Sinorhizobium fredii NGR234: one gene and its partner. The protein of the gene in region 2 interacts with the protein of the main gene of each other region in a pairwise test. Links are inferred from orthologs where the notes say so. Each region holds a gene or a part of one and is shown on either strand. Other genes may lie near its edges.

Region 1 (7,296 bases), 1.4 Mb from region 2 along the record:
CAACCCGGACCGACGCGTGCCGATCGAGTTCGTCTCCCGCAACCCGCGAAATCCGCGTCGCCAGTTCGACGAAGCGGAACTGCAGGACTTGGCGAGCTCGATTCGCCAGCATGGCATCGTGCAGCCCGTGGTGGCGCGGACCGTCGGGCACGATCGTTATGAGATCATCGCCGGCGAACGGCGCTGGCGGGCGGCCCAGCTTGCGGGCTTCACCGAAATCCCGGTCATCGTGCGCGATGTCGACGACCGGACGGCGTTGGAAATCGCGATCGTCGAAAACGTCCAGCGCTCCGATCTCAATCCGCTGGAAGAAGCGCTCGGCTATGAACAGTTGATCGCCGAACACGGTTACACGCAGAACGATCTCGGCGACATCATCGGCAAAAGCCGCAGCCATGTGGCGAACAGCCTCCGGCTGCTGAAACTGCCCGAACCGGTCCGCGACATGCTTTCCGACGGCAGTCTCTCCGCCGGCCATGCGCGTGCCCTGGTCCCGACGTCCGACCCGGTTGCGCTGGCCCGCTCGATCGTCGCCAAGGGCCTCTCGGTGCGCGAAACCGAGCGCCTGGCCCAGCACGATATCAAGGCTCAGAATGATCCCAATTTTGCCAAGGTCCGGCCGCGCGAGGAAAAGGACGCCGATACGCTGGCACTGGAGCGCACCCTGTCGGATAGCCTCGGGCTCGAAGTGACCGTCAGCCACAAGGCTTCGGGTGGCCATCTCAGGATCGCCTACAAGACGCTCGACCAGCTTGAGGAGATTTGCCGGCTGCTCGAGCGGCGGTGAATGTGTCGTCATCCTCGGGCTTGACCCGAGGATCCCGGAAACGTCCCTACACGCTGAATGCAACACGCTCCCGAGTGCTTGTGCTTGGATCCTCGGGTCAAGCCCGAGGATGACGGGCGACGAATATGCAGGAGGCAGCCATTTAACTGGCCGGCGCGCTTCGCGCATCCGCCGCGCACTCAGCGCCTTGCCGACTGAATCGCGATCGCTAGCAGGTTTTGCAGCACCAGACTGTCTTCCAGGCTCTGGCGGGCCCGGCTCTGGTATATCGTGGCCTGGAGCCGGCTCAGTTCGCGCCGGATCGCCGGGGCCGTCCAGTGCTTGAGCGCCGCCTCGACGATCGGCTTGCGGCGGAAATGCAGGCCGCGGCCGAGGCTTGCGACCACTTGGTTCGCCGGCTGGCGGCTGGTGTCCATTTCGGCGCGCATCACATCCAGCTGCTGGAACTGCCTCAGACAGGCCTGGAGCACAAGGAAGGGCGGCGTCTTCGAGCTGGTGATCTTCTTCATGGCGTGCAGCAGGGCATCGACGTCGCCCTTGAGCACTGCATCGACCGCGTCGTCGACGGAGATGGCGCTGGCGTCGCCGACGATCGCAAGCACGTCCTCCTCGTCGATCATATCCTTGCCGCGGCAATAGAGCGCCAGCTTTCTGAGCTCGTTGCGTGACGCCATCCGGTCGCCGCCAAGCGCTTCGAGAAGACGCTCGCGGGCCGCTGGGCCTATACGCAAACCGGCCTCTGCGAGCTCCTTGTCGATCAAGGCCTGCAGGCTGCGGGCGTCGTCGCTGTAGCAGGCGATCGAGGCGACGGCGCGCGACGTTTCGCCGATCTTCCGGAGCGCGGCCCCCTTCTTGAGATCGCCCGCCTCGATGATAAGCGTGCTGCCGGTTGGCGGTGTATCGGCGAGGATCTGCAAGGCCTCGGCGATCGCCTTCTCGCTCGCAGCACCGCGGATCCAGACGAGCTTTTCGCCGCCGAAGAGGCCAATGGCGTTGACCTCGTCAAGCACCCGGCCGGCCTGCTGCAGCTCCGAGGCATCAAGCTTGACCAAGGCAAAGGGGTCGTCGAGAGCGACGCCGCAGCCGGCGGCAAGCTGCGCGGCGCGCTCCGAAACGAGGCCGCGATCAGGACCGTAGAGCAGGAAAAGACGGTAGTTCGAGGCACCTCTATTCAGGAAGCCGTCGAATTCGTGCGACTTGACCTCGCTCATCCGACTACCGGCGTCAGCGGCCGAGGGCGGCGGCGATATCGGCCCGGATCAGCTCCGCCAGCTCCTTGGCGGCGCGATTCTCGGCGTCACGCACGGCCCGAACCTTGGCGAATTCCTGTTCCGGGAAGTCGGCCAGGGCGACTGCCGAGCGATAGCCCGCCTTCACCGTCTCGCCGGTCGCCGTCCGCGTCAGATTGTAATCCGCCTTTACGACGATGCGGCCGGCGGCTGCCCGATCCTCGGCATCGTCGTAAAGCACACCCATCGTCCGGTGCGAAACGTCGAGGGCGAGATGGTATTGCGGGTTGACGGGCTCGCCCTGGCCGCCGGATGCCAGGAAGATCAAGGCATTGCGCACTTCCTGCTCGACGCGATCGTCCGCTTCCGAGATCTCGACGGAGCCAAGCGCCGCAGAGGTTGCGCCGGTCGGACCATCGGAATAGAGCGGCCGGACCTGGCAGCCGGCCAGCGCCGTCAGCAGCAATGTGCCGGCAAGCACGCCAAAGGACCGGAGACGAAGGCCAGCTTTCTCAGACAACGACATTGACGATCCTTTGGGGCACGACGATGATTTTTCTCGGGCTAGCGCCGTTCAGCGCCGCTTTGACGGCGTCAAGCGCGAGGACGGCGCTTTCAATCGCACTCTGATCTGCGTCGCGCGCGATTGTCAAATCGGCGCGTTTCTTGCCGTTGATCTGCACCGGCAAGGTGATTTCGTTCTCGACGACGAGCGCCGGGTCGAAGGTCGGCCAGGGTCTCTCGGCGATCAACCCTTCGCCGCCGATCTCGCGCCAGCATTCCTCGGCGAGATGCGGCATCATCGGCGCGATCAGGTCGATCAGGATCGTCGTGGCATCCTTGACGGCTGCGGTGACTGCCTGGTCGGCCTTGCCCGCGGCCACCTGGGTGAGCGGCGCGGCAAGCACGTTGACCAGTTCGTAGATGCGCGCCACGGCCTTGTTGAAGGCAAGCTTGTCGTAGTCGGCCTCGACGGCGCGCAAGGTGCGGTGGGCGGCCTGCGAGATCGCCAGGCCTTCCCCTTCCTTAGCCGGCGAAGCTTTTGCGCCGCGCAAGCTTTCCGCGGCCTCGCCGACCAGCCGCCAGACACGCTGGACAAAGCGGTGTGCGCCCTCGACGCCGGCCTCGGACCAGATGACATCACGATCCGGAGGCGAATCCGACAGCACGAAGAAGCGTGCCGTGTCGGCGCCGTAGGAGCCGATGATGTCATCCGGGTCGACGACGTTCTTCTTCGACTTCGACATCTTCTCGATCGAGCCGATGGCGACTTCCTCGCCGGTCTCGATCAGCACGGCGCGGCGGCGGCCGTCGATCTCGTCGATGCGGATTTCCGCCGGCGTGACCCATTCGCGCTGCGCGCCTTCGCCGCGGCTATAGGTCTCGTGCACGACCATGCCTTGCGTGAACAGCCCCTTGAAGGGTTCGTCCATCGCCACATGGCCGGTCGCCTTCATCGCCCGGGTGAAGAATCGCGAATAGAGCAGGTGCAGGATCGCGTGCTCGATGCCGCCGATATACTGGTCCACCGGCAGCCAGTGGTTGGCGGCCTTGGGATCGGTCGGCTTGTCCTCCCAAGGTGCGGTGAAACGCGCATAATACCAGGAGGAATCGACGAAGGTGTCCATCGTGTCGGTTTCCCGGCGCGCGTCCTTGCCGCATTGCGGGCAGGCGACGTGCCGCCAGGTCGGGTGCCGGTCGAGCGGATTGCCGGGCTTGTCGAAAGTGACGTCGGGCGGCAGCGTCACCGGCAGGTCGGCCTTCGGCACCGGCACGACGCCGCAATCCTCGCAATGGATGACCGGGATCGGGCAGCCCCAGTAGCGCTGCCGGGAGATGCCCCAGTCGCGCAGGCGGAAATTCACCTTGCGCTCGGCCCGCGGCGCGCCGTCCAGCGTTTCCTGCTCGAGCTTCGAGGCGACAGCCTCGAAGGCTTCTTCCGTCGAAAGCCCGTCGAGAAAGCGCGAATTGATCATCACGCCATCGCCGCCATAGGCCTCGTCCTCGATCGTGAAGGTCGCGGCATCGGCATCCTTCGGCATGACGACCGGCACGACCGACAGGCCGTATTTCCGGGCGAAATCCAGATCGCGCTGGTCGCCGGACGGGCAGCCGAAAATAGCGCCCGTGCCATAGTCCATCAGCACGAAATTGGCGACATAGACGGGCAGTTCCCACTCCGGGTCGAAGGGGTGCCGGGCGCGAATACCGGTATCGATGCCCTTCTTCTCGGCCGTCTCGAGAGCGGCGAGCGAGGTGCCGGCGCGCCGGCACTCCTCGCAGAAGGCGTCGATCGCCGCATCCTTGGCGGCGGCTTCCCTGGCGAGCGGGTGGTCGGCGGAAATCGCCAGGAAGGAGGCGCCGAACAGCGTGTCCGGCCGCGTCGTGTAGACCGTCAGTTCCTTCGTCTCGCCCGGAACCGTCGCCGGATCGAGTGCCCAGCGGAGAGCCAGGCCCTCGGAGCGGCCGATCCAGTTCTTCTGCATCAGCCGCACTTTTTCCGGCCACTGCTCCAGGCCGTCGAGGGCGTCGAGCAGGTCCTGGCTGAAATCGGTGATACGGAAGAACCACTGGGTCAGCTCGCGCTGCTCGACCAGCGCGCCGGAGCGCCAGCCACGACCGTCGATCACCTGCTCATTGGCGAGCACGGTGTTGTCGACCGGGTCCCAATTGACTTTCGATTGCCGGCGATAGACCAGGCCTTTTTCCAGGAAATCCAGGAACAGGTACTGCTGGCGCTGGTAATAGGCCGGATCACAGGTGGCGAATTCGCGGCTCCAGTCGAGCGACAGCCCCATGACCTTGAGCTGCGCCTTCATCGCGGCGATGTTCTGGTAGGTCCAGCCGGCCGGATGCACGCCGCGCTCCATGGCGGCGTTCTCGGCCGGCATGCCGAAGGCATCCCAACCCATCGGATGCAGCACGTTGAAACCGCGGGCCCGCTTGTAGCGGGCAACGACGTCGCCCATCGTGTAGTTGCGCACATGGCCCATGTGGATCCGACCGGACGGATACGGGAACATCTCGAGCACATAGTATTTTTCGCGCGGATCGTCGTTCTCCGTCTCGAAAACCTTGCGTGCGTCCCATTCCTGCTGCCAGCGCGGTTCGGTATCGCGCGGATTGTATCGTTCGGTAGCCATGTCTTTGTCGATGTTCCGGAAATTTTGCGGGGCTCAAAGCGCCCTCGTGATCGCTGGCCTGACCTTCATCACGAAACCGCCTGACCGTCAAGTTTTGAAGGCCGGAGCGCTGTACTTTGGCCTATTTGGCGGCCGCCGGCTTTGACGGGCTTGGCAAGCCATGCAAGTTTCAATAATCGCTTAACGGGTCTCGACACCGCAAGGAGCGCAGAATGGAAGTCCAGGAACGGCTGAACGACGTAATGAGCCGGATTCGTGCCAGCGAAGCGGCGGCGGACCGGGCTCAAGGCGGCGTCACCCTCGTCGCCGTCTCGAAGACCTTCGATGCCGAGGCGATCCGGCCGGCGATTGCCGCCGGCCAGCGGGTCTTCGGGGAAAATCGCGTCCAGGAAGCGCAAGCCAAATGGCCGGAGCTGAAGCGCGAGACTGCCGGCCTCGAGCTGCACCTGATCGGTCCGCTGCAGTCCAACAAGACGGCCGACGCCGTCGCGCTCTTCGACGTCATCGAAACGATCGATCGGGAGAAGGTCGCCCGCACCGTCGCCGCCGAGATCAAGCGCCAGGGCCGCAAGCCCCGCCTCTACGTGCAGGTCAATACCGGCCTCGAAGCGCAGAAGGCCGGGATTGCGCCGCAAGACACCCTTGCCTTCGTCGATCTCTGCCGCCTGGAGCTTGGCCTCGATATCGAGGGGTTGATGTGCATTCCCCCTCTCGATGAGAATCCCGGCCCGCATTTCGCGCTGCTGGCAAAGCTCGCGGCGAAGTGTGGCCTTAACAGGCTGTCGATGGGCATGTCCGGCGATTTCGAAACGGCCATCGGATTCGGCGCCACCAGCGTTCGGGTCGGGTCGGCAATTTTCGGCGCGCGCTGAACGGCAGGCGCGCGAAAAGCTGCTGTTTCCGCCCATTACTCTTTCGTCGGGGTTCATCTTTCCCTCCACAGGCCTATCCTCAGAACCGAGGAGCCGGGCTGAACAGTCCGGATAGGTCAGTGGAGGAGAACGGAAATGGCGAGCCGCTATTCCGAAGTGTATGCCGCATGGAAAGCCGATCCGGCAAGCTTCTGGTCCGAGGCCGCAGAGGCGATCGACTGGTTCGAAAAGCCGCGGCTGATCTTCGACGCCGAGCGCGGAACCTACGGGCACTGGTTTCCGGATGGCGTCACGAACAGCTGTTACAACTGCCTCGACCGCCATGTCGAGGCTGGCCGTGGCGAGCAGACGGCATTCATTTACGACAGCCCCGTCACCGGCAGAATCGAAAAGATCTCCTATGCGGCGCTGCTTGACGACGTGAAGGCGATGGCTGCGGTCTATGGCAAGCTCGGCATCGGTAAGGGCGACCGGATCATCATCTATATGCCGATGATCCCTCAGGCGGCGATCGCCATGCTGGCGGCGGCGCGGATCGGCGCGGTGCATTCGGTCGTCTTCGGCGGCTTCGCCGCCAACGAGCTCGCCGTCCGCATCGACGATTGTCAGGCCAAGCTCGTCGTCTCGGCAAGCTGCGGGTTGGAACCGGGCCGCACCGTCGCCTACAAGCCGCTGCTCGATCAGGCGATCGAGATCGCCGGCAACAAGCCGGCCCATTGCCTGATCTTCCAGCGTGACATGCTGGCCGCCGGCCTGGTGCCCGACCGCGATATCGATTTCGCCGCCGCGCTTGCCGCCGCAAAACGAGCCGGCGAGGAAGCCCCCTGTGCGGAAGTCGCTTCCACCGATCCGCTCTACGTCCTCTATACCTCCGGCACCACCGGCCAGCCGAAGGGCGTCGTCCGCGACAATGGCGGCCACATGGTCGCGCTGAAATGGTCGATGGAGAATTTCTTCGGCGTCCAGCCCGGCGAGGTCTTCTGGGCGGCATCCGACATCGGCTGGGTCGTCGGGCATTCCTACATCGTCTACGGGCCGCTTCTCAACGGCAGCACCTCGATCCTCTTCGAAGGCAAGCCGGTCGGCACCCCCGATCCCGGCACCTATTGGCGCATCATCGCAGAGCACGGCGTCGCCGTGGTGTTCACCGCCCCAACGGCGCTCAGGGCGATCCGCAAGGAGGATCCGGAAGCCTCCCATGTGGCACGCTATGACCTGTCGCGCTTCCGCGCCCTCTATCTCGCCGGCGAACGCGCCGATCCGGA
Region 2 (7,045 bases):
GCGCCGCACTGCGGAAGGCCTGTTCCTTCGATTCCTGATAGGAGCCGAAGGGAAGGTCGATGACGATGCAGGAGCGCTCGGAGCCGCGCATCACCGCCTGGCCATGGGCGATCATCATGTCGAGCGTGACGCCGACCGTCGTGTCGAGGCCGTAGAGCACCATGCCGAGCGAATCGCCGACGAGTAGGAAATCCACATGCGGGTCGAGCAGCCGCGCGATCGGCGTCGTATAGGCCGTGAGGCTGACGATCGGCCGCTCGCCCTTCAGGGCTTCGATACTGGCGGGGCTCAGCCGCCGCTTCGTGGTCTGGACGCTCATTCTCAGGCAACCTTTGCAAAACGGGCGGATTTCGGAGCGATGACGCGATTGTCGAGCAGCTTCGTGGTGCCGAAGCGGACGAAGAGCAGGAGCAGCACCGGCTTCTCGCCGATCTCGCTGACCGGCTCGAGCGTCAGCGGGTCACGCAAGGCCACCACCTCGGGTCGCGCCAAGGGCTCGTTCGACAGGAACTCGGTGACGCCTTTTTCGACAGCCGCCGCGTCGGTGACGCCGCTTCCGATCAACCGCTCGGCCTCGTCCAGCCCCTTCGGCACGATCGCCGCCGCGCGGCGCTCGTCCGCCGTCAGATAGACATTGCGCGACGAACAGGCGAGCCCGTCGGCTTCCCGAACAGTCGGCACGCCGACAACGGTGACCGGCTGGGCGAGGTCCTCCACCATGCGGCGGATGATCTGCAGTTGCTGGAAATCCTTCTCGCCGAAATAGGCGCGATCCGGCTGGACGATGTTGAAGAGCTTGGTGACGACGGTCGCAACACCGGCGAAATGCCCGGGCCGAACCGAGCCCTCGAGCTCGGAGCCGAGCTTCGGCAGGTCGACGACGGCCTCCATCGGTTGCGGATACATGTCCGCAACGCCCGGCGCGAAAAGAAAATCGACGCCGCCTTCGGTCAGCATCTTTTCGTCGCGAGCAAGATCGCGAGGATATTTGGCGAGGTCCTCGTTGGGGCCGAACTGCAGCGGATTGACGAAGATACTGGCGACGACCACGTCATTCTCGCCGCGCGCGCGGCGCACCAGTTCCATGTGGCCGACATGAAGATAGCCCATCGTGGGCACCAGGCCGATCGTTCTGCCGGCGCGCCGGTGCTCGGCAAGAGCTGCGCGCAACTCGGCGATGCTGGCTATGGTCTTCATCTCCGGACCCTCCAATCCGCCGGGGCGGCAAGTCGCACCCCGCTCGCTGATATGGCGTGTTGCCAGTTCCGCGAAAAGGCAATTGCACAAATTTTGGCTGCAAAGCTCTATCTTGTGCGGCGCAAAAACACAAATGGAAATGGGGCGAGGAGGATCGCCGGGCCTCGGCTGATCGGGCCCTTGAAAGCCGCAAACGTGGCTCCAGATAATTTCTCTCCCACCTGTCGGCAGAGGCCACCTGCCTTCGTCCTTGGCTCATCAATGATCTACACGAGGAGCACCCTATGCGCATGATTTTCGTCAACCTGCCCGTCAAGGACCTGAAAGCTTCCCGAGCCTTCTTCTCCTCCCTCGGCTTCACCTTCAACGAACAGTTTTCCGACGACACCGCCGCCTGCATGGTCATTGACGACAATATCTTTGCCATGCTGCTGACCGAGCCGAAATTCCGCAGCTTTATCATCGGCGAGATCAGCGATACGGCGAGGTCCACGGAAGTCATCACCGCCCTTTCTGCGGGAAGCCGCGCCGAATGCGACGAAATGTTCGACAAGGCGATCGCCGCCGGCGGCAAGCCGTGGAAGCCGGCCATCGACTACGGCTCGATGTACGGCGTGAGCTTCCAGGATCCCGACGGCCATGTCTGGGAGTTGATGTGGATGGACATGTCGGCGCAACAAGAGGGTTGATTGACCGACGCCCCCGGGACTTGCTCTCCCACGTTGCTGCTGTTGTCTGCCGCTTAGGTTTCCCTTATCCGGTCGTCCTCGGGCTTGACCCAGGGTCAAGCCCGAGGATGACGGAGAATGAGTGCTCGCCGCATCTCTGTTTGGACGAGCCGTTGCAACAGCGGCCGCCTCCGCCCTTAACCCGGGTTGGTGCGATGGCTGAGACCTTGGAAAACCTCAAGCGTCTTCCTGTCGCTACCCACCAATCAACGCCAGCCACTCGTCCTCGTCCATGGTCTGAACGCCAAGTTCGCGGGCCTTGTCGAGCTTCGAGCCGGCGCCGGGACCGGCGACCACGATGTCGGTCTTCTTCGAAACTGAGCCTGCCACCTTGGCGCCGAGGCTTTCCGCCTTCGCCTTCGCCTCGTCGCGCGTCATTTTCTCGAGCGACCCGGTGAAGACCACCGTCTTGCCCGCAACGGGGCTGTCCGTCGAGACCCGCGTTTCGGCGCTTTCCGGCCTCACTTCTTCAAGCAAATCGGAAACGACCTTGAGATTGCGCGGCTCCTTGTAGAACTCGACGATAGCGCGGGCGACGACCTCGCCGATACCCTCGATGCTGTTGAGCTCGTTCCAGGCGTCGCCGGCAAGGCTTCCCGCATCGACCATCGCCGCGCGAAAGTGTTCATAGGTGCCATAGGAGCGCGCCAGCAGCTTGGCCGTTGTCTCGCCGACATGGCGGATGCCGAGCGCATAGATGAAGCGATGCAGCGCGATCTCGCGCCGGGCGTTGATCGCCTCATAGAGCTTGCGAACGCTGACCTTTCCGAAACCCTCGATGTTTTCGAGCTTGGTCAGCGACGCCTCCTGCCGGCGCTCAAGGGTGAAGATGTCGGGCGCGGTGCGGATCGACAGCGTCGGATCCTCGCTTTCGAAGAAAAATTCGATCTGCTTCGATCCGAGCCCTTCGATGTCGAAGGCATGGCGCGAGACGAAATGCTTCAGGTGCTCGATCGCCTGGGCCCGGCAGACGAAGCCGCCGGTACACCGGCGCACCGCGTCCACCTTCCCGGTCTTCTCGTTGATGTCGCGCACCGCATGGCTGCCGCAGACCGGGCAGGTGGTCGGGAACCTGTAAGGCTCCGCTCCCTCTGCCCGCTCGTCCATCACCACGTCGACGATCTGCGGGATGACGTCGCCTGCCCGCTGGACGATGACCATGTCGCCGATGCGGATGTCGCGCCCCTCGCGGATCGGCTCGCCGCTGTTGCCGATGCCGCGGATATAGTCCTCGTTGTGCAGCGTCGCATTGGTGACGACGACGCCGCCGACCGTGATCGGCTCCAGCCGCGCAACCGGCGTCAGCGCGCCGGTGCGGCCGACCTGGATGTCGATGCCCTTCAGCCGCGTGAAGGCCTGCTCGGCCGGAAACTTGTGCGCGGTCGCCCAGCGTGGGCTGCGCGATCGGAAGCCGAGCCGCGCCTGCAGGTCGAGGCGGTCGACCTTGTAGACGACGCCGTCGATATCGTAGTCGAGATCCGGGCGCTCGCGCTCGATATGGTGATAGTGCTGAAGCAGCTCGTCCGCGGAAGACAAACGCTGCATCAGCGGATTGACCGGGAATCCCCAGGCCTTGAAGGTCTCGACCATGCCGAACTGCGTATCCGACGGCATGGCGGAAATCTCGCCCCACGCATAGGCGAAGAAGCGCAGCTTGCGGCTTGCCGTTACCTTCGCATCGAGCTGCCGCAGCGACCCGGACGCAGTGTTGCGCGGATTGACGTAGAGCGGCCTGCCCTGCGCCGCCATTTCGGCATTGAGTGCGGCGAAATCGGACTTTGCCATATAGATCTCGCCGCGGACTTCGACGACATCGGGTGCATCGGCCGGCAAGGTCTGCGGGATCATCCGGATCGTGCGGATATTGGCGGTGACGTTCTCGCCCGTCGTCCCGTCGCCACGTGTCGCCGCCGTCACCAGCTTGCGGTTCTCGTAGCGCAGCGACATCGAAAGCCCGTCGATCTTCGGCTCGGCGGTAAAGGCGATCGAGTGGTCAGGGAGCTTGCCTAGGAAGCGGTAGATGCCGGCGACGAAATCGCGGGCGTCCTCGTCGGAAAAGGTGTTGTCGAGCGACAGCATCGGCCGGGCATGGAGAACCGGCTGGAAGGTCAGCGACGGTGCAGCACCGATCTTCCTCGAAGGGCTATCCTCACGGATCAGCGCCGGAAAGAGCTCCTCGATCAGATCATTGCGGCGCTTCAGCGCGTCATAATCCGCATCCGAGATCTCCGGAGCATCCTGCCCGTGATAGAGCGCATCATGGCGGGCGAGCTCCGTCACGAGGAAGGCGAGCTCCTCGGCCGCTTCCGTTTCGGTCAGTTGCTCGACGGGTTTCTTCTCGTTCAGCATGGATGGCGACTCCGGATTGGGAGTCGTTTTACTGCATGATTCCTCAAATCGGAATCGATTTGAGGACAAAATCATGCAGCTATTCAAAGTGCTACGGCGACCTTTGCGCGTCTGAAAGACGCGCGGCGCCGTAGAACAACCTGCGAGAAAGAAAAGTGGTGCGATCAGCCGTTTCCGGCCAGCAAGCGCGCCGCCGCCGCCCTCGCCTCTTCGGTGATCGAGGCGCCGGCCAGCATGCGGGCGATTTCCTCGGTGCGCGCCTCGTCGTCCATGCGGGCGACGCGCGTCGAAATCATTTCGGCTTTTTGCGCCGATGGGCCCTTGGAGATCAGGAGGTGCGTCGCGGCGCGCGCAGCGACCTGCGGTGCATGCGTGACGGAAAGCACCTGGACGGTCTTGGAAAGCCGCTTCAGCCGCTGGCCGATGGCGTCCGCCACGGCGCCCCCGACGCCCGTGTCGATTTCGTCGAAGACCAGTGTCGGCGCCGAACCGCGATCGGCGAGCGCCACTTTCAGCGCCAACAGGAAGCGCGAAAGCTCGCCGCCCGACGCGACCTTCATGATTGGTCCCGGCCGAGTCCCCGGGTTTGTCTGCACGTGGAATTCGACGACGTCGATGCCCTCGGCCGACGGCGAATTCGGATCGCTGGCGACCTCGACCATGAAGCGGGCCCGTTCCAGCTTCAGCGCCGGCAGTTCTTCCATGACCGCGGCCGAGAGCGCGGTCGCCGTGTTGTGGCGTTTTTCCGACAGCGCGCGCGCTGCGGCGTCGAAAGCCGCTTTCGCCTCGGCCACCTGCATTTCGAGCTGCTTCAGTCTCTCCTCGCCGGCGTCGAGATCGGCGAGAGCGGCGATCATCCGGACGGCAAGGGCCGGCAGTTCGGTGACGGGAACCGAATATTTGCGGCTGGCGGCACGCAGCGCGAAGAGCCGCTCCTCGACGCGCTCCAGTTCCTTCGGGTCGAATTCGGTGTTGCGCAGCGCCCGCTCCACGGCCATCTGCGCGTCTGAGAGGTGGTTGAGCGCCCCGTCCAGAAGCTCCACCGTCTCTTCCAGCAGACCCGGCGCCTCGTGGCTCTTGCGTTCGAGCCGTCGCACCAGCGAAGCGATCAGCGGCACAGGCGAGGCATTGCCGTTCAGGAACTCCGACGCCTCGCTGATGTCGCCGGCAATGCGCTCGACCTTCATCATCCGCGCCCGGCTTTCGGCGAGTTCCTCCTCCTCCCCGTCCCGCGGCGCCAGCGCCTCGAGTTCCTCGACGGAGGAGCGCAGGTAGTCCGCCTCGCGTGCTGCCGCCTCCACCCGCTCGCGGTGTTTCTTCAGGCCGCGCTCGGTGTCCCTCCAGGCGCGATAGAGCACCCCTGTCTCTGCCGCCGCCTCGGTGGTGCCGCCGAAGGCATCGAGCAGCGCGCGGTGCGCGTCGATGTCGACAAGCGCCCGGTCGTCGTGCTGGCCGTGAATTTCGACGAGCACCTGCCCGGCCTGGCGCATCAGCTGCACACTCACCGGCTGGTCGTTGATGAAGGCCTTGGTACGGCCGTCGGCCGACTGCACCCGGCGAAAGATCAGGTCGCCGTCGTCGTCGATGCCGTTATCGTGCAGCAGAAGCCGCGCCGAATGGCCGGGCGGGACGTCGAAGACCGCGGTCACCTGCCCCTTCTCCTCTCCATGGCGCACGAGCGAGCCATCACCGCGGCCGCCCAGCGCCAGCGACAGGCTGTCGAGAAGAATGGATTTTCCCGCACCGGTTTCACCGGTCAGCACCGAGAGCCCCGCGTCGAAGCTGAGGTCAAGCCGTTCGATCAGGACGATATCGCGGATCGAGAGCTGGGCGAGCATCCGGTGTCATATCTTCGGTTGGAAGCGCCGAGGCTGTCAGGCGCCGATGAGTTTCTTGCCCGCGCGCGCGATCCAGGACGTGCCGCTTTCGCGCGGCTCGAGACCGCCCGACTGCAGCAGCTTGTAGGAATCGGCGTACCACTGGCTGTCCGGATAGTTATGCCCGAGAACCGCTGCCGCCGTCTGTGCCTCCGCCGTCACGCCCATGGAGAAATAGGCCTCGACCAGACGCGCCAGCGCTTCCTCGACCTGGTTGGTGTTCGGATACTGCTCGACGACGACGCGGAAACGAGAAATGGCGGCAAGATATTCCTTGCGCTCGAGGTAATAGCGCCCGACCTGCATCTCCTTGCCGGCGAGTTGGTCGCGCGCGAAGCGGATCTTCGACTGCGCGTCGTCGACATATTCGGAGTCGGGATATTTATCGACGACCACCTGCATCGCCTCGATCGCCCTCTGGGCCGGCTTCTGGTCCTGCGTCACCGACGGGATCTGCTTCGTATAAGCGAGGCCCTGGATATATTGCGCATAGGCCGCGTCTTCCGACTGCGGATAGAGGTTCAGATAACGATTTGTGGAGTTGATGGCGTCCTGGTACTGGCCGTTGCGATAGGCGACGAAGGCGTTCATCACCAGTGCCTTGCGGGCATATTCGGAGAACGGATGCTGCCGGTCGATCGCGTCGAACTTGCGTCCGGCTTCCGTCGTCTTGCCGGCATTCAGGTTGGCGAGGCCCTGGTTATAAAGCACTTCCGGCGGATCGGTTTCCGCGGTGAGCTTGGTGATATCGATATCCGGGTCGTTCTGGCAGGCGGTGATCAGGCTGCTGCCGGCGATGGCCGCAAGAACGACGGCGACGACGCGCGCTGATTTTCTCATATCAACAGAAACTGCAAGAACCATCGGATATTCCCGTTTCACCTACAGCGCCGC

What was found. Proteins that work in one complex are often made in the same cells at the same time.
Region 1: the proteins of ligA (region 2) and leuS interact in binary tests that used the Escherichia coli proteins (3 or more experiments, as listed by UniProt). The link is inferred for Sinorhizobium fredii NGR234 from one-to-one orthologs.

Annotation. Positions count from the first base shown.
Region 1 is NC_012587.1:3,523,161-3,530,456, reverse strand. The notes cover bases 2,329-5,500. They hold leuS (leucine--tRNA ligase), read right to left. Parts: upstream 5,160-5,500; coding sequence 2,529-5,159; downstream 2,329-2,528. Other genes in these bases: NGR_RS27805 (YggS family pyridoxal phosphate-dependent enzyme), read left to right, coding at 5,372-5,500; lptE (LPS assembly lipoprotein LptE), read right to left, coding at 2,329-2,542. In the rest of the region: NGR_RS27825 (ParB/RepB/Spo0J family partition protein), read left to right, coding at 1-787; holA (DNA polymerase III subunit delta), read right to left, coding at 967-1,998; more of lptE, read right to left, coding at 2,012-2,328; more of NGR_RS27805, read left to right, coding at 5,501-6,031; NGR_RS27800 (AMP-binding protein), read left to right, coding at 6,167-7,296.
Region 2 is NC_012587.1:2,152,825-2,159,869, forward strand. The notes cover bases 1,698-4,618. They hold ligA (NAD-dependent DNA ligase LigA), read right to left. Parts: upstream 4,275-4,618; coding sequence 2,121-4,274; downstream 1,698-2,120. Other genes in these bases: NGR_RS21670 (VOC family protein), read left to right, coding at 1,698-1,886; recN (DNA repair protein RecN), read right to left, coding at 4,439-4,618. Also shown: panB (3-methyl-2-oxobutanoate hydroxymethyltransferase), read right to left, coding at 1-319; panC (pantoate--beta-alanine ligase), read right to left, coding at 322-1,197; more of NGR_RS21670, read left to right, coding at 1,482-1,697; more of recN, read right to left, coding at 4,619-6,112; NGR_RS21685 (outer membrane protein assembly factor BamD), read right to left, coding at 6,149-7,015. UniProt on the Escherichia coli protein: DNA ligase that catalyzes the formation of phosphodiester linkages between 5'-phosphoryl and 3'-hydroxyl groups in double-stranded DNA using NAD as a coenzyme and as the energy source for the reaction.